3 regions of the Pseudomonas sp. zfem002 genome follow, and region 2 is predicted to be linked to each of the others. Evidence: predicted binding sites of a transcription regulator. Region 2 holds the regulator's gene; each other region holds the start of a gene.
What was found. Region 2 encodes FliA, which starts transcription of late flagellar genes. Its sites were predicted from a motif close to CTAAAGTTTNNNNNNNNNNNGCCGNTAA; they were not measured.

Region 1 (7,211 bases), on a different contig from region 2:
ATCCTTCATAGATCGCATCGCGGATCTGTCCGTCGGTTACACCAACACAAAGACACACATACATAGAAGAAAACCATCAGGGCGTTAGGCTCGAATAAGAGAAGCCTAATGGTAATGAGAATGCTTGTCAAAGCACTTTCTTCAAGGGGCGAAATAGAGCGACCGCCGGTAGGAAAAAGAGTCGAATCGCCATGACTCGGCGTCCCGCCCGGGGCCGTGTATGATGCTCAACCCATGTCAGGCGGATTCTCACGCCTGCGTAGTCAAATTCAACACCATCAGGAGATATCGAATGAGCGTGCTCGTTGGCAAAAAAGCCCCGGACTTCACCGTCGCCGCTGTACTGGGCAATGGCGAAATCGTCGACAGCTTCAACCTGGCTTCGGCTATCAAGGGCAAGTACGGCCTGGTGTTCTTCTACCCACTGGACTTCACCTTCGTCTGCCCGTCCGAGCTGATCGCCCTGGACCACCGCATCCCCGAGTTCCAGGCGCGCAACGTCGAAGTCATCGGCGTTTCGATCGACTCGCACTTCACCCACAACGCCTGGCGCAACACCCCGGTCAACAACGGCGGTATCGGCCCGGTCAAATACACCTTGGCCGCCGACATCTCCCACGAGATCTGCAAGGCCTATGACGTCGAGTCCGAAGGCGGCGTGGCCTTCCGTGGCGCCTTCCTGATCGACACCAACGGTGTCGTGCGTTCGCAGATCGTCAACGACCTGCCGCTGGGCCGCAACATGGACGAGCTGCTGCGTCTGGTCGACGCCCTGCAATTCCACGAAGAGCACGGCGAAGTCTGCCCTGCCAACTGGAAAAAAGGCGACAAGGGCATGACCGCTTCGCCAGAAGGCGTTGCCGCGTACCTGAGCGAGAACGCTGGCAAGCTGTAATTGCCATGCATAAAAAAACCGGCCTCGATGGCCGGTTTTTTTATGCGCGGGAAAACGCCTTCAATCGTTGAAGTCGTGCCAGCCGCCCATTTCCTTCCAGCGGTTGACGATGCCGCAGAACAGCTCGGCGGTCTTCTCCGTGTCGTAGCGGGCGGAGTGCGCCTCGCGTCCGTCGAAGTCGATGTCGGCGCTCTGGCAGGCCCGTGCCAGCACGGTCTGACCGTAGGCCAGGCCGGCCAGGGTCGCGGTGTCGAAGCTGGAGAACGGATGGAACGGGTTGCGCTTCATGTCGTTGCGCGCCACCGCGGCGTTGAGGAAGCCGAGGTCGAAGCTGCTGTTGTGGCCGACCAGGATCGCCCGCTTGCAGCCGTTGGCCTTCAGCGCCTTGCGTACACCGCGGAAGATGTCGGTCAGCGCGGCTTCTTCGCTCACCGCCATGCGCAGCGGGTGATCGAGCTTGATCCCGGTGAACTCCAGGGCTGCCTGTTCGATGTTGGCGCCTTCGAACGGCTCGACACGGAAGAAGTAGGTGTGTTCCGGGAACAGGAAACCCTTTTCGTCCATGCCGATGGTGACCGCGGCGATTTCCAGCAGCGCGTCGGTGGCGCAGTTGAAACCACCGGTCTCGACATCCACCACGACCGGCAGGTAGCCGCGAAAGCGCGCTGCCATCGGGTGGCGCGAACCACCGCCGCCCAGACCTTCCTGGTCGTCGTCGAACTGATCGTCACTCACACGTTGTCCTCCAGCAGGCGCCAGCGCATCTGCTCACCGGCGCGCAGCGGAACGACGGTCTGCTCGCCGAACGGCAGGCTGTCGGGGGCGGTCCAGCTTTCGCGGACCAGGGTGATGGTGTCGGTGTTCGCCGGCAGGCCATAGAAGGCCGGGCCGTGCAGGCTGGCGAAACCTTCCAGCTTGTCCAGCGCATTGCGCTGCTCGAAGGCCTCGGCGTACAGCTCGATCGCCGCGAAGGCGGTGTAGCAGCCGGCGCAGCCACAGGCGGCTTCCTTGGCGTGACGGGCATGCGGGGCCGAGTCGGTGCCGAGGAAGAACTTGCTGTTGCCGCTGGTGGCGGCGTCGAGCAGGGCGACCTGGTGGGTGTTGCGCTTGAGGATCGGCAGGCAGTAGAAGTGCGGGCGAATGCCGCCGACCAGCATGTGGTTGCGGTTGTACAGCAGGTGCTGGGCGGTGATGGTCGCGCCGACGTTGGCCGGGGCTTCCTTGACGAACTGCGCGGCATCGGCGGTGGTGATGTGTTCGAACACCACTTTCAGGGTCGGGAAGCGTTCCACCACGCGACGCAGGTGTTCGTCGATGAACAGCTTCTCGCGGTCGAACACGTCGATCTCGCTGCGCGTCACTTCACCGTGGACCAGCAGGAGCATGCCGACTTCGGCCATGGCTTCGAGGGCCGGGAAGATCTTGTCGATGCTGGTGACGCCGGAATCCGAGTTGGTGGTGGCACCGGCCGGGTACAGTTTGGCGGCGTAGACGAAGCCGCTGGCCTTGGCCGCGCGGATGTCTTCCGGCTGGGTACGGTCGGTGAGGTACAGCACCATCAGCGGCTCGAAACGGCTGCCAGTCGGGCGGGCATCCAGGATGCGCTGGCGATAGGCGCCGGCTTCGGCGGCATTGCGTACCGGTGGCACCAGGTTGGGCATGATGATGGCGCGGGCGAAGGTGCGCGCCACGTCGCCGACGGTATGAGGCAGGACGGCTCCATCGCGAAGATGGATGTGCCAGTCATCGGGACGCAGAAGGGTCAGGCGATCGGACATTGGGCTTTCCAGGCGGTTCGAACTCTGGGCGAATGCTACCGGAAAAGCCTGTTCCGAGCACTCGCTATCAAGTTTTGCCGATGCCGTCCGATAGCCTGCAGGTAAGTCGAGAGAATTTTGTGGAGCCGCCCCGTGCGCCAGCGTTATCTAGCCCTGCTCAGCCTGTTCGCCAGCCTTCCGGCCGCCGCGCTCACGTTCCAGACGCGCGTGGAAAACATCGAGTGGAAGGTCGAAGGCGATCAGTTCGAGTGCCGACTGATCCAGCCCATTGCCGACTTCGGCAGCGGCGAGTTCGTGCGGCGCGCCGGCGAGCAGGCGACCTTCCGCCTGCGCTCGACCAGCAACGTGCTCGGTGCCGGCTCGGCGACCCTGCTGGCCGCCGCCGCACCGTGGCAGCCGGGGCGCGGCGACATCAACCTCGGTTCGATCCGCATGGCTCGCAGCGGTGTGCTGTTCAACAGTTCCCAGGGCCAGGCCAGCCGCCTGATCAACGGCCTGCTCGATGGCCGCAGCACGGTGGTGCGCAACTATGCCGGCGAGGCCGGACAGAGCATGGAAGTGCGTCTGCTGCCGGTGAAGTTCAACAAGGCCTATGCCGATTACCAGGCCTGCTCGGTCAAGCTGCTGCCGATGAACTTCGACCAGATCCGCCAGACCCGTGTCGGCTTCCCGGGCAACGGCATCGACCTGGATGCCGACGCCCGCGCGCGACTGGACGTGCTGCTCGATTTCCTCAAGGCCGATCCCACGGTCAACCACATCGAGCTGGACGGTCACTCCGACAACAGCGGCAACCGCCTGACCAACCGCGACCTCTCCCGGCGCCGTGCCCTGGCGGTGCAGGAGTACCTCAAGGCGCATGGCGTGCCGGAGGAGAGCATCGTCGTGCGTTTCCACGGCGAGCGTTATCCGCTGGCGGCCAACAACTCCCCGGCCAACCGCGCGCGCAACCGCCGGGTGAACATCCAGCTGGATCGTGTCACGCCCGTGGAGAAACCCGCCGCGGAAAAACCGGCGGAGCCCGCGGCACCGACGCCGCCGTCAAGCGCCCCGGCGAGTCCCGCGGCCCAGGCCCAGCCAGGTAAACCCGCGATCAAGTCCTGAGTGCGACGGTCCGTCGCGCTCACGACAGTTCCTGTCGCTTTGTCGTCACAAGCTGTCGCCCCACTGTAAATTTCATGGCGGGATGGTAGACTCTACGGTTTTCCGTACAACCCCGTGGAGTGATGGCATGGCGGACGTAAAAAAGGTCGTACTGGCGTATTCCGGCGGCCTTGATACTTCGGTGATTCTCAAGTGGCTGCAGGATACCTACAACTGTGAAGTGGTGACTTTCACCGCCGATCTGGGGCAGGGCGAAGAGGTCGAGCCGGCCCGCGCCAAAGCCCAGGCCATGGGCGTCAAAGAGATCTACATCGATGACCTGCGCGAAGAGTTCGTGCGAGACTTCGTGTTCCCGATGTTCCGCGCCAACACCGTCTACGAAGGCGAGTACCTGCTGGGTACTTCCATCGCTCGTCCGCTGATCGCCAAGCGCCTGATCGAAATCGCCAACGAAACCGGCGCCGACGCCATTTCCCACGGTGCCACCGGCAAGGGCAACGACCAGGTCCGCTTCGAGCTGGGCGCCTACGCGCTGAAGCCGGGCGTCAAGGTCATCGCGCCATGGCGTGAGTGGGACCTGCTGTCCCGCGAGAAGCTGATGGACTACGCCGAGAAGCACGGCATCCCGATCGAGCGTCACGGCAAGAAGAAGTCGCCGTACTCGATGGACGCCAACCTGCTGCACATCTCCTACGAGGGCGGTGTCCTGGAAGATACCTGGACCGAGCACGAGGAAGACATGTGGCGCTGGAGCGTTTCCCCGGAAAACGCCCCGGACCAGGCGACCTACCTGGAACTGACCTACCGCAACGGTGACATCGTCGCCATCGACGGCGTCGAGATGAGCCCGGCCACTGTCCTTGCCGAACTGAACCGTATCGGCGGCGCCAACGGCATCGGCCGTCTGGACATCGTCGAGAACCGTTACGTCGGCATGAAGTCCCGTGGCTGCTACGAGACCCCTGGCGGCACCATCATGCTCAAGGCCCACCGCGCCATCGAGTCGATCACCCTGGACCGCGAAGTCGCTCACCTGAAGGATGAGCTGATGCCGAAGTACGCCAGCCTGATCTACACCGGCTACTGGTGGAGCCCTGAGCGTTTGATGCTGCAACAGATGATCGACGCTTCCCAGGTCAACGTGAACGGCGTGGTACGCCTGAAGCTGTACAAGGGCAACGTCATCGTCACTGGCCGCAAGTCCGACGATTCGCTGTTCGACGCCAACATCGCGACCTTCGAGGAAGACGGCGGCGCCTACAACCAGGCCGACGCCGCAGGCTTCATCAAGCTCAACGCCCTGCGCATGCGCATTGCCGCGAGCAAGGGCCGTTCGCCGCTCTGATTCGGCAGCGTCACTGAAAAAACCCGGCATCGATGCCGGGTTTTTTTATTCGCAGATCGGTGGGGAATGATTTTGTGGCGTCTCGGCGACGATACTGATGCGTTTCCCCGATTCCAGATTGTGCAGCGTCAGCGTTCCCGTCGTTGTGTTCTGCAGGGCATGCCGCGCGATAACTTCCAGAAGCGCCTGTGAACCGGGGCCGGACAGGGTCACCGTGGTCAAGGTTGTTGCGTGTGAAAACGGAAGTGCAAGTGTCGGAGAACTTTCCAGGTTGCGTGCATCCGCTGCAGGGGATGACGTTGCCATTGTTTCCGTTGTCGTGTTTTCCGCCGTCTGATCCTCCGGACCATAAAGACTTTTGGTGTTGAAGTTCAGGGTAAGAAAAAACAGCAATGTCAGAAACGGAGGAAAGCCAACCAGGAACCAGGTGTAGATACTCTGGCTGCTTTCATCCAGAAACGGCAGAGACGCCAGCGCCGATGCTTCGATGATTCCGGCGAAGATGGCGATGATGGTCAGTGGACTCTTCGGTTCTGAGCTGCTCATGGGCGGTGTTCTCTGCGCTGTCGCGCGTCTGCTCGCGGCTGTTCGGGCCGCGTGGTCCGGGGGCTTTGCCGCGAGTCTGGCGCACAATGCGCTGGCTCATCACCGGGTGATGGCTCTTGCCGAGGAAGTCTTTCGGGGGGGCGGCTTGGGACCGCAGGCGACTGGGGCCAGGTGGATCGGACTTATTTCGTGCTTATTAGGGAAATTTCCTTCAAGCAGTCAGTCGTTATTCGTAACGATATTTTTGATGTGCATGGCTAGCATCCGTTGATGCCTTGGTGGCTTCGCACAAGGCGCGCGAGAACCGTCAAACAAAACAGTCTGTAGGAATATTCTGTAAGAGCATTCCCTTATTTATGTAGTACTTGTCTTTGCGTGCAAGTGTTCGCCACAGACATCATGCATTGCACGGACTGACTGGGCTATTGTTGCGGGCCTCTAATAAGTCGAATAGTTAATAATGGATCTTGCCCATGAATAAAGTGCTGATCGTCGATGACCATCCGGTCATTCGCTTGGCCGTGCGTATGCTGATGGACCGGCATGGTTATGAAGTGATTGGGGAAACGGACAACGGCGTGGATGCGCTGCAACTGGCCCGGGAGCACCTGCCGGATATCGTCATTCTGGACATCGGGATTCCCAAGCTCGATGGTCTGGAAGTCATTGGCCGGCTGACGGCCAATGGCATCGTCATCAAGGTCCTGGTGCTTACCTCGCAGGCGCCGGGGCATTTTTCCATGCGCTGCATGCAGGCGGGGGCGGCGGGGTACGTGTGCAAGCAGCAGGATCTCACCGAGTTGCTCAGTGCGATCAAGGCGGTGCTGTCCGGCTACAGTTACTTCCCCAACCAGGCGTTGCATTCGGTGCGTTCGAACCTGGGCGGATCCAGCGAGGCGGACATGGTCGGACGCTTGTCCGGAAGGGAAATGATGGTGTTGCAGCAACTGGCCCGCGGCAAGTCCAACAAGGAGATCGCCGATGGCATGTTTCTCAGCAACAAGACGGTAAGTACCTACAAGACGCGCCTGTTGCTCAAACTCAACGCGCGCTCACTGGTCGACCTGATCGAGCTGGCGCAACGCAACGGTCTGGTCTGATGTCGGTACAAAACGCAAAAAGCCTCCGGTAATGGAGGCTTTTGTTTTTTCAGGCCCATAACGTTTCAAAGATCGAAGTCGTAATCAGCCAGTTGCTTCTGCAAACGGCGCTCTTCCAGCAGATTGTCGATGGTACGACGCTTGCTCAGGTTGGTTTTCGCCGCTTCTACGGGAGTGTCGGAAGCAAACTCTTCAGGCGCTGCGGATTCATCATCAATATCAAGGTCTTCTTTATCAGTGCTCATGTGTCACTCCGTTCCAAGAGGGCCGTTGGCGCTCCTTATAACGATATTCCAGACACGGGTAAAAAAGATTTTTTCAATCAATGGGGCAGGAATTCCCTATTTCGTCAATCGTCGGAGGTCTTCTGCTTGTATTCGCACAAGTCCTCGATCCGACAACTTCCGCAGCGCGGCTTGCGGGCCTGGCAAACATAGCGTCCG
Region 2 (7,211 bases):
CGGAAGCCGAGCCGATCGAGGAGGGCGGGGTGATCGCCATGGTCGGTCCGGCCGGCATGGGCAAGACCACCACCCTGGCCAAGCTGGCCGCGCGCTACGTGCTCAAGTACGGCGCGCAGAACCTGGCCCTGGTGAGCATGGACAGTTTCCGCATCGGCGCCCAGGAGCAGCTGAAGACCCTCGGGCGCATCCTCAATGTCTCGGTGACCCATGTCGATCCCGGCCAGTCCCTGGCCCAGGCGCTGGACCCGCTGCTGCGCAAGCGCGTGGTGCTGATCGATACCGCTGGCCTGCAGGCCAGCGACCCGGCCCTGCGCATGCAACTGGAAACCCTGGCCGGTCGCGGCATCCAGGCGAAGAACTACCTGGTCCTGGCCACCACCAGCCAGAAGCAGGTGCTGACCGCCGCCTACCACAGCTACAAGCGCTGCGGCCTGGCCGGCTGCATCCTGACCAAACTCGATGAAACCGCCAGCCTGGGCGAAGTCCTCAGCCTGGCCATCAGTCACGAATTGCCGGTGGCCTATCTCACCGATGGCCCGCGCATTCCTGACGACCTGCACCTGCCACGGCGGCACCAGTTGGTGAGCCGCGCGGTGAGTGTGCAGATGCAGGACGAGCCGAGCGAAGAGGCCATGGCCGACATGTTCGCCGACCTGTACCACAGTGACGGCAAGCGAGTCGGCTGAGGTGGATATGTATCAGTTGCAAAGTACCTGCATCACAGGGTCCGCGTGGCAGTTCGCGGTTGTAGCCAGCGCGGCCCGTCATGTGGCCTCGGTCTAAGCAAGACAAGGTAAAGAACAAATATGGGTAGCATGCATCCCGTACAGGTGATCGCCGTGACCGGCGGCAAAGGTGGCGTTGGCAAGACCAACGTGTCGGTGAACCTCTCGCTGGCACTGGCCGAGCTCGGTCGTCGCGTCATGCTGCTGGACGCCGACCTTGGCCTGGCCAATGTCGACGTACTGCTCGGGCTCACCCCCAAGCGCACGTTGGCCGACGTCATCGAAGGCCGTTGCGAGCTGCGCGACGTCCTCCTCCAGGGCCCCGGCGGTGTGCGCATCGTCCCGGCGGCCTCGGGCACCCAGAGCATGGTGCACCTGGCTCCGGCGCAGCACGCCGGGCTGATCCAGGCCTTCAGCGAAATCGGCGACAACCTCGACGTGCTGGTGATCGACACCGCCGCGGGTATCGGTGACTCGGTGGTCAGCTTCGTCCGCGCCGCCCAGGAAGTCCTGCTGGTGGTCTGCGACGAACCGACCTCGATCACCGACGCCTACGCCCTGATCAAGCTGCTCAACCGCGACTACGGCATGAGCCGCTTCCGCGTGCTCGCCAACATGGCGCAAAGCCCGCAGGAAGGGCGCAATCTGTTCGCCAAGTTGACCAAGGTCACGGATCGCTTCCTCGACGTCGCCCTACAATACGTCGGTGCGGTGCCCTACGACGAGTGCGTGCGCAAGGCGGTGCAGAAGCAGCGAGCGGTCTATGAAGCCTTCCCGCGTTCCAAGTGCGCGCTGGCTTTCAAGGCGATCGCCCAGAAGGTCGATAGCTGGCCGCTGCCGGCCAACCCGCGCGGACACCTGGAATTTTTCGTCGAACGTCTGGTGCAACCTACCAGCGCGGGACCTGTGCTATGAGCGCGAGCGGCTACCGTATGTACAGCAAGGCCTCCCGTGACGCCCAGTACGAACTGATCGAGCGTTACGCCCCATTGGTCAAGCGGATCGCCTATCACCTGCTGGCGCGGCTGCCGGCCAGCGTGCAGGTGGAGGATCTGATCCAGGCCGGGATGATCGGTCTGCTCGAAGTCGCCAACAAATACGACTCGAGCAAGGGCGCCAGTTTCGAGACCTATGCCGGTATCCGCATCCGTGGCGCCATGCTCGACGAAGTGCGCAAGGGCGACTGGGCGCCGCGCTCGGTACACCGCAATACCCGCATGGTCAGCGACGCGATTCGTGCAATTGAAGCAAAAACCGGCCGTGACGCTAAAGATCACGAGGTTGCTGCCGAACTTCAATTGAGTCTCGATGATTACTACGGGATTTTGAACGATACCTTGGGCAGTCGCCTGTTCAGCTTCGACGACCTGTTGCAGGACGGCGAGCATGAAGGTCTGCACGAGGATGGCGCCAGTGCCCAGCTCGAGCCCTCGCGCGATCTGGAGGACGAACGCTTTCAGGCAGCCCTGGCCGATGCCATCGCCAACCTGCCGGAACGCGAGCGTCTGGTCCTGGCGCTGTACTACGACGAAGAGCTGAACCTCAAGGAAATCGGTGAGGTCCTGGGGGTCAGCGAGTCGCGCGTCAGCCAGTTGCATAGCCAGTGCGCGGCCCGTCTGCGCAGTCGGCTGGGGGAATGGCGGGCGCGTTGAACGCAGGTTCGATGCAGTCGTGACAACGTGGTAGCCGGAATTGATTGAACGCGCGTTCAGCGCTGAGCGCGTTAAAGACTGCTTGGAGGTCTAATTGAACAAAGAAATGAAAATCCTCATCGTTGACGACTTTTCGACGATGCGGCGGATCATCAAGAACCTGTTGCGTGATCTGGGCTTCACCAACACGCACGAGGCCGACGACGGCACTACCGCGCTGCCCATGCTGGAAACCGGCAACTTCGACTTCCTGGTCACCGACTGGAACATGCCTGGCATGACCGGTATCGACCTGCTGCGCAAGGTGCGCGCCGAAGAGCGTCTGAAACACCTGCCCGTGCTGATGGTGACTGCCGAAGCCAAGCGCGAGCAGATCATCGAAGCGGCCCAGGCTGGCGTCAACGGCTATGTGGTCAAGCCTTTCACCGCCCAGGTGCTGAAAGAGAAAATCGACAAGATCTTCGAACGCGTCAACGGCTGAGGCGTGCAACGGGGGCGCTATGGACCATAAAGAATCATCTTTGGGCGACTTCGAGTCGACCCTGAAGAAACATGCCCAGGAGCTGGTCGCGAGCCTCGAACGAGGCCAGTTCGGCGACGCGGTGCAACTGATCCATCAGCTGAACCAGACCCGTGACCGCGGCCTGTACCAGGAAGTCGGCAAACTCACGCGCGAACTGCACAGTGCGATCGTCAGCTTCCAGATCGACACCAACGGCCCGCAGGCCGAGGAAATGTCCCAGATCACCGACGCCACCGAGCGCCTGGCCTATGTGGTCAAGCTCACCGAGGCGGCGGCCAATCGCACCATGGACCTGGTCGAGCAAGGCACCCCGGTGCTCCACGAGCTGGGCGACGAAGCCCGCGCGCTGCAGATCGACTGGCAGCGCTTCATGCGCAAGGAAGTGGCGGCGCCGGAGTTTCGCGAGCTGGTCCAGCGTGTCGACAGGTTCCTCGCACGCAGTGCCGAGGACAGCCACAAGGTCGGCGGTTACCTCAACGACATTCTTCTGGCCCAGGACTATCAGGACCTGACCGGCCAGGTGATCAAGCGCGTGACTTCGCTGGTCACTGAAGTCGAAAAGAATCTGCTCAAGCTCGTGTTGATGGCCAGTCAGGTCGACCGCTTCGCCGGTATCGAGCATGACCGCCAGGAAATGCTTGCCGAGAGTGACCAATACAAAAATCCGACTCGGGGTGAAGGACCACAGATTCATGCCGATAAACGGGAAGACGTCGTGTCCGGTCAGGACGATGTCGATGATCTGCTGTCCAGCCTGGGTTTTTAGGGAGCACGTTTGATGAGCTTCGGCGCCGATGAAGAAATCCTGCAGGATTTCCTGGTAGAGGCCGGCGAAATTCTTGAGCAACTGTCCGAACAACTGGTCGAGCTGGAAAGCCGTCCGGATGATGCCGACCTGCTCAATGCAATCTTTCGCGGTTTTCACACTGTAAAAGGGGGCGCCGGCTTCCTCCAGCTCAACGAGCTGGTGGAGTGCTGCCATATCGCCGAGAACGTCTTCGACATCCTGCGCAAGGGAGAGCGCCGGGTCGATGCCGAACTGATGGACGTGGTCCTGGAAGCCCTGGACACGGTCAACAGCATGTTCGGCCAGGTTCGCGAGCGCAGCGATATCACCCCGGCCACGCCGGAACTGCTCGGTGCCCTGGCGCGCCTGGCCGAGCCTGCCGGCGCCGAAGCGGCCGCCGCACCCGCGCCTGTCGCGGCGGAGCCGGAGCCCGAACCCGCCGCCAGTGCCGCCGGTGACATCACCGACAGCGAATTCGAGCAGTTGCTCGACTCGCTGAGCGCCGTGCATGACGCCGCGCAGGCGCAGGACGAAAACGTCGCCAGCGACGAAATCACCGACGCTGAATTCGAATCCCTGCTCGACCAGTTGCATGGCAAGGGCCAGTTCGCCGCCGACGGCCTGCCGGGTGTCAGCGCCGCCGCTCCGGTGGCCGAGGTGGGCGCCGAACCGAGCGACGAAATCACCGACGCCGAGTTCGAAGCGCTGCTCGACCAGTTGCATGGCAAGGGCTCCTTCGTCGTCGACGGGCTGCCCGCTGCCGGGGCGGCTGCCGTGGTCAGCGAAGCGCCGGTTGCCGCCGGTGATAGCGATCACATCACCGAACACGAGTTCGAAGCGCTGCTGGATCAACTGCACGGCAAGGGCAAGTTCGCCGCCGATGCCGTGGCGAGCGCCGCTCCAGCCGCCGCGGCCGCGCCGGCTGCTGCCGCTGCTGTCGCCAAACCGGTGGCCCGGCCCGCACCGGCTGCCGCGAGCAAACCCGCTGCTGCCGCGCCCGCGCGCCAGGCCGCTGCACCCGCCGCTGCTGGCGACAAGCACCCGCCGGCCAGCGAGGCGGAAACCACGGTGCGCGTCGATACCGCGCGCCTGGACGAAATCATGAACATGGTCGGCGAACTGGTGCTGGTGCGTAACCGCCTGGTGCGCCTGGGCCTGAACAGCGGTGACGAGGCCATGTCCAAGGCCGTGTCCAACCTCGACGTGGTCACCGCCGACCTGCAGACCGCGGTCATGAAGACCCGCATGCAGCCGATCAAGAAGGTCTTCGGGCGCTTCCCGCGCCTGGTTCGCGACCTGGCCCGGCAACTGAAGAAAGAGATCAACCTGGAGCTGGTCGGCGAAGAGACCGACCTCGACAAGAACCTCGTCGAGGCCCTGGCCGACCCGCTGGTCCACCTGGTGCGCAACGCCGTCGACCACGGCGTGGAAACCCCGGAAGAGCGCGAGGCTTCGGGCAAGTCGCGGGGCGGCAAGGTGGTCTTGGCGGCGGAGCAGGAGGGCGACCATATCCTCCTGTCCATCTCCGACGACGGCAAGGGCATGGACCCCGCGGTGCTGCGCGCCAAGGCCGTGGAAAAGGGCCTGATGGACAAGGACGCGGCCGATCGCCTGAGCGAGTCGGACTGCTACAACCTGATCTTCGCCCCGGGCTTCTCGACCAAGACCGAGATTTCCGACGTGTCCGGCCGCGGCGTCGGCATGGACGTGGTCAAGACCAAGATTTCCCAGCTCAACGGCTCGATCAACATCTACTCGGCCAAGGGCCAGGGTTCGAAGATCGTCATCAAGGTGCCGCTGACCCTGGCGATCATGCCGACCCTGATGGTGATGCTGGGCAACCAGGCCTTCGCCTTCCCGCTGGTCAACGTCAACGAGATCTTCCACCTCGACCTGTCGCGGACCAACGTGGTCGACGGCCAGGAAGTGGTGATCGTGCGCGACAAGGCGCTGCCGTTGTTCTACCTCAAGCGCTGGCTGGTCAGTTCCGCCGCTCACGAAGAGCAGCATGAAGGCCATGTGGTGATCCTTTCGGTGGGCACCCAGCGCATCGGCTTCGTCGTCGACCAGCTGGTGGGCCAGGAAGAAGTGGTCATCAAGCCGCTGGGCAAGATGCTCCAGGGCACCCCGGGCATGTCGGGCGCCACCATCACCGGTGACGGGCGCATCGCGCTGATCCTCGACGTGCCGAGCATGCTCAAGCGTTACGCCGCACGGCGAATCTGATCCCGGTGGCGCGGCCTCGCGGCTGCGCCCCGTAATGGAGTGTTTATGTCAGTCAAGGTCCTGGTGGTGGATGATTCAGGTTTCTTCCGCCGCCGTGTCTCGGAAATTCTCTCGGCGGACCCGACCATCCAGGTCGTCGGTACCGCGACCAACGGCAAGGAAGCGATCGACCAGGCACTGGCGCTCAAGCCCGACGTCATCACCATGGACTACGAGATGCCGACCATGGACGGCATCACCGCGGTTCGTCACATCATGCAGCGCTGCCCGACCCCGGTGCTGATGTTCTCCTCGCTGACCCACGAAGGCGCCCGGGTGACCCTGGATGCGCTGGATGCCGGCGCGGTGGACTACCTGCCGAAGAACTTCGAGGACATCTCGCGCAACCCGGACAAGGTCAAGCAACTGCTGTGCGAGAAGGTCCACACCATTTCCCGCAGCAACCGCCGCTTCAGCAGCTATGCCAGCGCGCTGCCGGCGGTGAGCACCACCTCGTCCAGCCCGGTGTCGTCGCTGGGCGCGGCCCGTGCGCCGTCCGCGCTGCCGACGCGCAGCGCCGCCCCGGCAGCGACGCCGGCGGCAAGCCATTCGCCGGCGCCAAAGCGCAAGGCCTACAAACTGCTCGCCATCGGTACTTCCACCGGTGGTCCGGTGGCCCTGCAACGGGTCCTGACCCAGTTGCCGGCCGGCTTCCCGGCGCCGATCGTGCTGATCCAGCACATGCCGGCGGCCTTCACCAAGGCCTTCGCCGAACGCCTCGACAAGCTGTGCAAGATCAACGTCAAGGAAGCCGAGGACGGCGACATGCTGCGTCCCGGCCTGGCCCTGCTGGCCCCGGGCGGCAAGCAGATGATGGTCGACGGTCGCGGCATGGTGAAGATCCTGCCGGGCGACGAGCGCCTCAACTACAAGCCGTGCGTGGACATCACCTTCGGCTCGGCGGCCAAGTCCTTCGGCGACAAGGTGCTGGCCGTGGTCCTCACCGGCATGGGCGCCGACGGCCGCGAAGGCGCGCGCCTGCTCAAGCAGGGCGGTAGCCAGGTCTGGGCGCAGGACGAGGCGAGCTGCGTGATCTACGGCATGCCCATGGCCATCGTCAAGGCCAACCTGGCCGACGCGGTCTACGGCCTCGACGATATCGGTCGGCACCTGGTCGAGGCGTGCATCTGATGGATGTCCTCAGCCTCCTCGGCATCATTCTCGCCTTTGTCGCAATCGTTGGCGGCAACCTGCTCGAAGGCGGTCACGTCGGTGCGCTGCTCAACGGTCCGGCGGCGCTGATCGTGCTCGGCGGG
Region 3 (7,211 bases), on a different contig from region 2:
CGTAGCCATCCTGGGCGATGACCGCGATCGCTGCCGCCAGCAGTTCCGCACGTTTCGCATCGCGGTCGCCGACCGGTCTTCCCCTGCGGGCAACGGTCTCTGGCGCGTTTTCGCATTCGCGTGAAGGGGCGGTTGTGGAACGGGCTTTGGTATCGGGCATGGGTACTCAGGACGTATCGAAGTCGGATGAAGGAAGCGGTTTTCGCCTGCCGATGCAGGCGAAAAGAGCCTCAGCATAGTGAAGTTGCGCCAATAAAACACCCCGGTCCGGCCGGGTGCGGAGCGCCCGCACCCGCCGTATGGGCTGTGGGTCAGTCGTCGGCGCGAAATATCGACGGGGTGATGTTGGTGAAGTTCGTGACATCGGCGAGCACCGCCGGGGTTCCGGGGGCGGTGAGCGCCGCGTCGATCCCGGCCTGTCCGGCAAAGCGCAGGATCAGGCAGGCCACCAGGGGTTGCGGACCCGCATGGGGAAACAGCACCTGCGCGTCCTGCAGACCGTACCCGCCCCAGGCCTCCCGGGCCAGGGGGAGGTGAGTGGACAGGTAGTAGTCCTTGTCGAACGTCGCGCCTTCGGCGACGGGGTAGCTGACGATCAGGGTAGCCATGGCAATTCCTTGCTGGGTTGGAGGTAAACAGGGGCGCGATCGTCAGGCCTCGCCGCAGCCCGCGACCGCGACGGCGCGGATTTCGACGAGTAGCTGCGGCATGGCCAGTTCGCTGATGCCGACCGCCGTCCAGGACGGGTAGCGCGTCGGGAAGTACTCGTCCTTGACCCTGGCAAACTCCGCCATGTCGCTCTGCATGCGGGTATGGAAGGTGGTCAGCTCGACCACGTCCGCCAGGGTCGCGCCGGCGGCTTCGAGCACCTGCCTGAGCGCCTGGAAGGCGAGGTGTGACTGTTCGACGATGCCGTCGGCGGGCGTCAGGCTGTGGTCGATCCCCACCTGGCCCGAGACCCAGATCAGATCCCCCACGCGGGTGGCCGGGGAGAAATGGAAATTGTCGTACAGCACCTGGGTCGCGGGCGGGGTGATGGACTGGCGCTTGAGATTGCGGGTTGTCATGGGCGTACTCCGGTCAGACGATCTGGCGGAAGGTGGGATGGCGGAACGGCGCGCCCGCGGTCAGTTGCTCCAGTTCCTCGGTAAACAGCACACCCTGTTGCGGGTAGCCGGCGGCGCTGTGGGCCGGCAGCGGCTGGAAGGTCGCGTCATCGCCGAAGAAACGGAAGACGAAGGTGCGCCGCCGCGGAAAGTCGGCATCGACCGGCGCACCGCCGTGCAGGGAGCCGGGATGAAGGAGCACGACGTCACCGGGCTCGGTGGCCCAGGACAGAATGTCGAACGCCTGCGGGTTGGCCCTGCGCTCGGCCTCGATGTCCGGCAGGCGGGGCAGGGCGCCATTGCCGTGCAGCGGCTGGGTCGGGTCGTCCGGGTCGGTGAAGGTAGTGCCGTCGTAGCGCGGTCCATGGTGCGAGCCGCGGACGATCTCCAGCGCGTTGCGCTTGGGCACGGCGTCGAAGCTGATCCAGGCATTGCCCCAATGGTTGCCGGCCCAGGGCAGGTAGGAGGTGTCCTGGTGCCAGAGGGTTCTGGCGCCCTGGCCACCGGCCTTGAGGAACACCTCTTCGGCGAAGTACCAGACGTTCTTCGAACCCCAGATCCTGGCGAACAGCTCGCCCAGCGGCAGCTCTGCAACCAGCGCTTCCAGGCGCTCCTTGGCCAGGGGATTGGCATTGTCGACGTGGGATTGCTGGGTGGTCCCGGCGAACATCCGGGTCGCATGCGGGCCGTGATTGAGCAGTGCCCAGTCGTAGGCCTCTGCGCAGCGGGCCAATTGTTCCTGGCTCAAGAGTCCCTTGACCAGCACGGCACCATCTTCATGAAACGCCTTGCTCAGCGAGTCTTGCATGACCGTTCTCCTGTTTATTGTTTTTTGCAGGTGCTCAGCAGCCTAGCAAGCGACCCTAATTAGGACAACACATGTTATTGTAAATTATGGAGCGAGATGATTCATCTTGTTTCCAGGCGACGGCCGGGCGTATTGCCATGGCCTCAGATGCCTATTTTCTGGCGTGATAGGTGAAGCTTTTGTGCCGATGCAAAAAGCACACTCGGATCCACCGATAACAAGAACGTTGCGCCCGGACGCTGTCCGGGCGATGGAGGATTTCGATGCGTCTATTGCCCTCGACCCGTCAGTTGGCAAGTGCAGCGGGGGGTGCGGATTGAAGTCTTTCAGCGCTTTCATGCGCGACCTGAGCGTGCGCAAGAAAATGTTCGCGGGCTTCGGCCTGGCGCTTTCGATCACCTTCTGTGTCGTCTGGGCGAGCCTTTCGGCGCTCAATTCGACCTTGCTGCGCTTCGACGACCTGCTGGAGGTCAACACCATCAAGGTCGGCCTGAAGGAAGCGCAACTGCACGAGAAGGAACTGATCATGACCGGCGACCTGCAGTACCTGGACAAGGCGCTGAGTCTGGTCGACGAGGTCAAGGCGCGGGCCGCCGAGTGTGAAGGACGCCTGCAACTGCCCGAGAACAAGGCCCTGATGCGCCAGGTGCAGAGCGAAGTCGGCAGCTATCGCGAGAAGCTGCTTGGCCTGGGCAAGGCCATTTCGGCGAACAAGACCGCCCAGGGCATCATGGATGAATCGTCACGCAAGGCGTTCGAGCAGTTCGATCAACTGGACGAGGTGCTGAGCAACGCTGCGGCCAAGCGCGTCGAGATGGCCGGCGACCCCACCGCCATGCGCCTGCTGGAAGACTCCAGCCAGGCCAACGAAATGGCCATGGAGCTGCATGAGGCCCGGCGCTCCAGTACCAACTACATCACCCGACGCCTGCCCGAGGATGCCGAGCAGGTCGAGGAGTTCTTCTCGATGCTGGAGTTCAAGGGCTCGCAGCTCTCGGCCGGGCTTGACGATGACCAGGCCCGTTCCAGTGTCGAGAGTGCCCTGGGCGAGCTGGGCGGCTACCGTCGTCAGTTCGCCGCGCTGCGCCAGAGCCTGGATGAGCTGGAGTCGACCCGCCACGACATGGTCGAGCGCGCCCAGCAAGTGGCGGCCTCCTCGGAGGCCTCGGCGCTGCTGGAACTCAAATCGCTGCGCAGCGAAGCCGACAAGGCGCGGATGCTGATCATCGGCGCCGCCATTCTCGCGCTGCTGGTGGGGCTGGTGGGGGCGATCCTGGTGACCCAGTCGATCGTCACGCCGCTGCAACGGCTGGTCGGCATTGCCCGCAAGGTCGCGGCGGGCAACCTGACCGAAGACATCCAGGGCGAGCGCCGCGACGAACTGGGCCTGCTGATGCAGGCCGTGCAGGAAATGACCATGAGCCTGCGCCAGCTGATCGGGCGGGTCAGCGGCGGCGTGGTGCAGATCGCCAGTGCGGCCCAGGGGCTTTCCGGTGTCACCAACAAGACCAGCGAGGGGGCAAAATCCCAGCGCCTGGAAATCGAGCAGGCGGTGACCGCGATGTCCGAGATGGTGGTCAGCGTGCAGGATGTCGCGCGCAACGCCCAGAGTGCCGCGGCCTCGGCGCGGGATGCCGATGCGCAGACCCGCGAGGGCGGCATTACCGTGCAGCATGCGATCCTGCACACCGAGAAACTGGCCCTGGCCGTCGAGCAATCCGCCGAATGCATCGGCCGGCTGAAGCATGAGAGCGCCAGCATCGGCACGGTGCTCGACGTCATCCGCGAGGTCGCCGAGCAGACCAACCTGCTTGCCCTCAACGCCGCGATCGAAGCCGCCAGGGCCGGCGACGGTGGCCGCGGCTTCGCCGTGGTCGCCGAGGAAGTCAGGACCCTGGCACGGCGCACCCAGCAGTCCACCGAGCAGATCCAGACCCTGATCCACAACCTGCAGCAAGGCGCGCAGAACGCCGTGGAGAAGATGGCGGAAAGCAGCCTGATGGCCAGCGAAACCGTGCAGGCCGCACGGCAGGCAGGGGTGTCCTTGATGGCCATCGATCGCTCCGTGTCCGTCATCCAGGAACTGAACCGGCAGATCGCCGCCACCACCGAACAGCAGAGCGCGGTTGCCGAGCAGGTCAACCAGAGCGTTTCCAGCATTCGCGATGTCGCGGAGCAATCCGCCGCCGCCAGTGAAGAGATTTCCGCGGCCAGCGCCGACCTGGCCCATCTGGGCGGCGAGATGACGTCGCTGGTGAAACTCTTCGAGTTCGTCGAGGACCCGCGCGCGAGCGCTGGGACTGGCGATCGAAGCGCTTCCCGGCTCGCTGACGGACGCCCCGCATAATGCCGGCAATGAGCACCGGGCATTGTCCCGGCAAGGCTCGCTGAGTGCCGACCCCCTCATGCGCGACCACCCCATCGATCCGGCATGCGCCTACTAGACTCTGGAAACTCCCAGGACGTTTGTATACCCGCGGCAGGATCCGATGCCGGCGCGCGTTTCGTTGCCTTTTGCCCTGATCGAGGGAAGATGAAATGACAGTGTGTAATACGTTTCGGGTGCTCGGGCTGCTCTGCGGCCTGGGCCTGGCCGTCAGCGGTTGCCAGCAGGAACAACGTTCGCAGGAGCCGCCGCGCCCCGTCCGTACGGTAATCGCCAAGCCCGGGTTGATCGGCGAGGAGGTTGCCCAGACCGGCGAAATCCGCGCTCATATCGAGACCGACCTGGGCTTTCGCATCCCCGGTCGGGTCGCCAGCCGTCGCGTCGAGGTCGGCATGAGCGTGGCCAAGGGGCAGGTGCTGGCGGTGCTCGATCCCAACGACGTGCAGAACGAAGTGCGGGTGGCCGAGGCCGAAGTCAGGAGTGCCGAAGCGGCCGAGGAGTTCGCCCGCTCGGGGCTCGAGCGACAGAAGACCCTGTTCGACAAGCAGTTCGTCGCCCGTGCCCGGGTCGATGAGGCCGCGTCCAACTGGCGGGTGGCGAACGCCAGGCTCAACGTCGCGCGCACAGGCCTGCTCAGCGCGCGCAACAAGCTCAGCTACACCGAGTTGCAGGCGCCCGACGCGGCTATCGTCAGCGCGGCGATGGTCAATACCGGCCAGGTCGTCGACGCCGGGCAAGTGGCGTTCAAGCTCGCCTCGACCCACGAGCGCGACGCTGTCTTCAACATCTCCGAGCGTCTGTACATCTCGGTGTCCAACGACATTCAGGTGGAAGTCGCGCTGGTGTCGAACCCCGCGATCAAAGTCATCGGCCGCATTCGCGATGCCAGCCCGGCCGCGGATGAGGCAACCCGCACCTACCGGGTCCGCATCGCCTTGCCCGATGCCCCGCCGGCGATGACGCTCGGGGCCACGGTGACCGGGCGTCTGCTCCTGCCCGGCAAGACCCTGTTCATTCTCCCGGCCTCGGCGCTGACCAGCGAGGATGGCAAACCCGCGGTCTTCGTGGTCCAGCCCGCCGACCAGGTGCTGGTGCGCAAACCCGTGGTGGTGACGCGCTTCACGGCGAGCCAGGCGCTGATCGAGTCGGGTCTTGCCGAGGGCGATGCGGTGGTGACCGCAGGTGTCAGCAAGCTCAGGGCCGGGCAAAAGGTCGTCTACCACGCTGAGCAGGTGGCCCAATGAAGTCGGACACCGGACAACCCGAGGAGAAGGGCGGATTCAACCTGTCGGCGTGGTCGATCGGGCAGATGCCGCTGATGTTCTTCCTGATGCTGATCACTCTGGTCGGGGGTGCCCTCAGCTATTCCAAGCTGAGTCGCAACGAAGACCCGGCCTTCACCATCAAGACCATGGTGGTCGCCGCCCGCTGGCCTGGCGCGAACATCGACGATACGACCAAGCTGCTGACCGATCGCCTGGAGAAGAAGCTCGAGGAGATCCCCTACCTCGACCGCCTCGACAGCTACACGCGCCCGGGCGAGACCGTGATCATGGTCAACCTGCGCGATGACGCGCCGTCGCACATCGTCCCGGATGCCTGGTACCAGGTGCGCAAGAAGATGACCGACATTGCCGCGACGCTTCCCAGCGGCGTGCAGGGGCCGTTCTTCGACGACGAATTCGGCGATACCTACGGGCAGATCTTCGGCTTCACCGCCGAGGGCTACTCCGATCGGGAACTGCGCGACTACCTGGAAGGCGTGCGGGCGGAGCTGCTGCGTATCCATGGCATCGGCAAGGTGCAGTTGCTCGGGGTGCAGGAAGAGCAGATCGTCATCGAGTTCTCGCCCGGTCGGCTGGCTTCCTTCGGGCTGGACGAGAATGCCGTACTGAAGGCACTGCAGGCCCAGAACGCGGTGATTCCGTCGGGCACCGTGCGCTTGCCCGACGACAAGATCTCGCTGCGCGTCAGCGGCGGTTTCGCCTCCGAGGAAAGCCTGCGCAACGTGACCCTGCGCGCCAATGACCGTTTCGTGCCGCTGGTCGAGCTCGCCTCGATCCGGCGCATTCCCGCCGATCCGCCGGCACCGCTGTTCCGGGTCAACGGCGAGAAGGCCCTCGGTGTGGCGATTTCGATGGCCGCCGGTGGCAACCTGCTGGACTTCGGTGAAACGGTGCGAAGCCGCATGGAGGAGGTCAGGCTGGCGCTGCCCCACGGCATCGAGATGCTTCAGGTCGCCGACCAGTCGATCGTGGTCAAGCAAGCGGTCAACGGCTTTCTGACGGTGCTGGCCGAAGCGGTCGCGATCGTCCTTGCGGTGTCCTTTCTTTCCCTCGGTGTTCGCGCCGGGCTGGTCGTCAGCATCTCGATCCCCTTCGTCCTGGCGCTCACCTTCATCGGTATGGAACTGACCGGCATCGGCCTGCAGCGTATCTCCCTGGGCGCGCTGATCATTGCCCTGGGGCTGCTGGTGGATGACGCGATGATCACCGTCGAGGCGATGGTCGGCAAGCTGGAAGCCGGCTGGGATCTGAAGCGGGCGGCGAGCTTCGCCTACGAGTCCACCGCCTTCCCGATGCTCACCGGCACCCTGGTGATGATCGCCGGGTTCATCCCGGTGGGCTTCGCCGCTTCCAGTGCGGGTGAGTACTGCTACTCGATGTTCATGGTGGTGCTGATCTCGCTGTCGGCTTCCTGGGTGGTGGCGGTGCTGTTCTCGCCGTTGCTCGGCACCCTGATCCTGCCCAAGGCGTTGCCGCAGCACGGCGGCGGGCACGGTCGAATCATGGCGTTCTATGAGCGCGCCCTGTCCTGGGCCCTGGGACACCGCGCAGTGACTCTCGCTGTCGCACTCGCGGCCTTCGGGGCATCGCTCGGCGCCTCGGCCTATCTCGAACAGCAGTTCTTC

Region 1: the regulator FliA is predicted to act here: its motif matches at 2,740-2,767, upstream of RTI28_RS05885 (flagellar protein MotY).
Region 3: the regulator FliA is predicted to act here: its motif matches at 2,105-2,132, upstream of RTI28_RS25250 (methyl-accepting chemotaxis protein).

Annotation. Positions count from the first base shown of each region.
Region 1 covers NZ_JAVYJH010000002.1:564,827-572,037, forward strand. Annotated here, with positions in the region: gene RTI28_RS05865 (bacterioferritin-associated ferredoxin) at 1-64, opposite strand, end outside; gene RTI28_RS05870 (peroxiredoxin) at 293-895, shown strand; gene rnt (ribonuclease T) at 956-1,630, opposite strand; gene pyrC (dihydroorotase) at 1,627-2,673, opposite strand; gene RTI28_RS05885 (flagellar protein MotY) at 2,806-3,777, shown strand; gene RTI28_RS05890 (argininosuccinate synthase) at 3,905-5,122, shown strand; gene RTI28_RS05895 (hypothetical protein) at 5,168-5,668, opposite strand; gene RTI28_RS05900 (response regulator transcription factor) at 6,142-6,768, shown strand; gene RTI28_RS05905 (PA3496 family putative envelope integrity protein) at 6,834-7,013, opposite strand; gene nth (endonuclease III) at 7,118-7,211, opposite strand, start outside.
Region 2 covers NZ_JAVYJH010000001.1:283,712-290,922, forward strand. Annotated here, with positions in the region: gene flhF (flagellar biosynthesis protein FlhF) at 1-689, shown strand, start outside; gene fleN (flagellar synthesis regulator FleN) at 810-1,643, shown strand; gene fliA (RNA polymerase sigma factor FliA) at 1,640-2,380, shown strand; gene RTI28_RS01260 (chemotaxis response regulator CheY) at 2,487-2,861, shown strand; gene RTI28_RS01265 (protein phosphatase CheZ) at 2,881-3,669, shown strand; gene RTI28_RS01270 (chemotaxis protein CheA) at 3,682-5,916, shown strand; gene RTI28_RS01275 (chemotaxis response regulator protein-glutamate methylesterase) at 5,962-7,086, shown strand; gene RTI28_RS01280 (flagellar motor protein) at 7,086-7,211, shown strand, end outside.
Region 3 covers NZ_JAVYJH010000026.1:63,487-70,697, reverse strand. Annotated here, with positions in the region: gene RTI28_RS25270 (TetR/AcrR family transcriptional regulator) at 1-160, opposite strand, end outside; gene RTI28_RS25265 (EthD family reductase) at 312-608, opposite strand; gene RTI28_RS25260 (RidA family protein) at 651-1,067, opposite strand; gene RTI28_RS25255 (phytanoyl-CoA dioxygenase family protein) at 1,081-1,914, opposite strand; gene RTI28_RS25250 (methyl-accepting chemotaxis protein) at 2,231-4,261, shown strand; gene RTI28_RS25245 (efflux RND transporter periplasmic adaptor subunit) at 4,453-5,544, shown strand; gene RTI28_RS25240 (efflux RND transporter permease subunit) at 5,541-7,211, shown strand, end outside.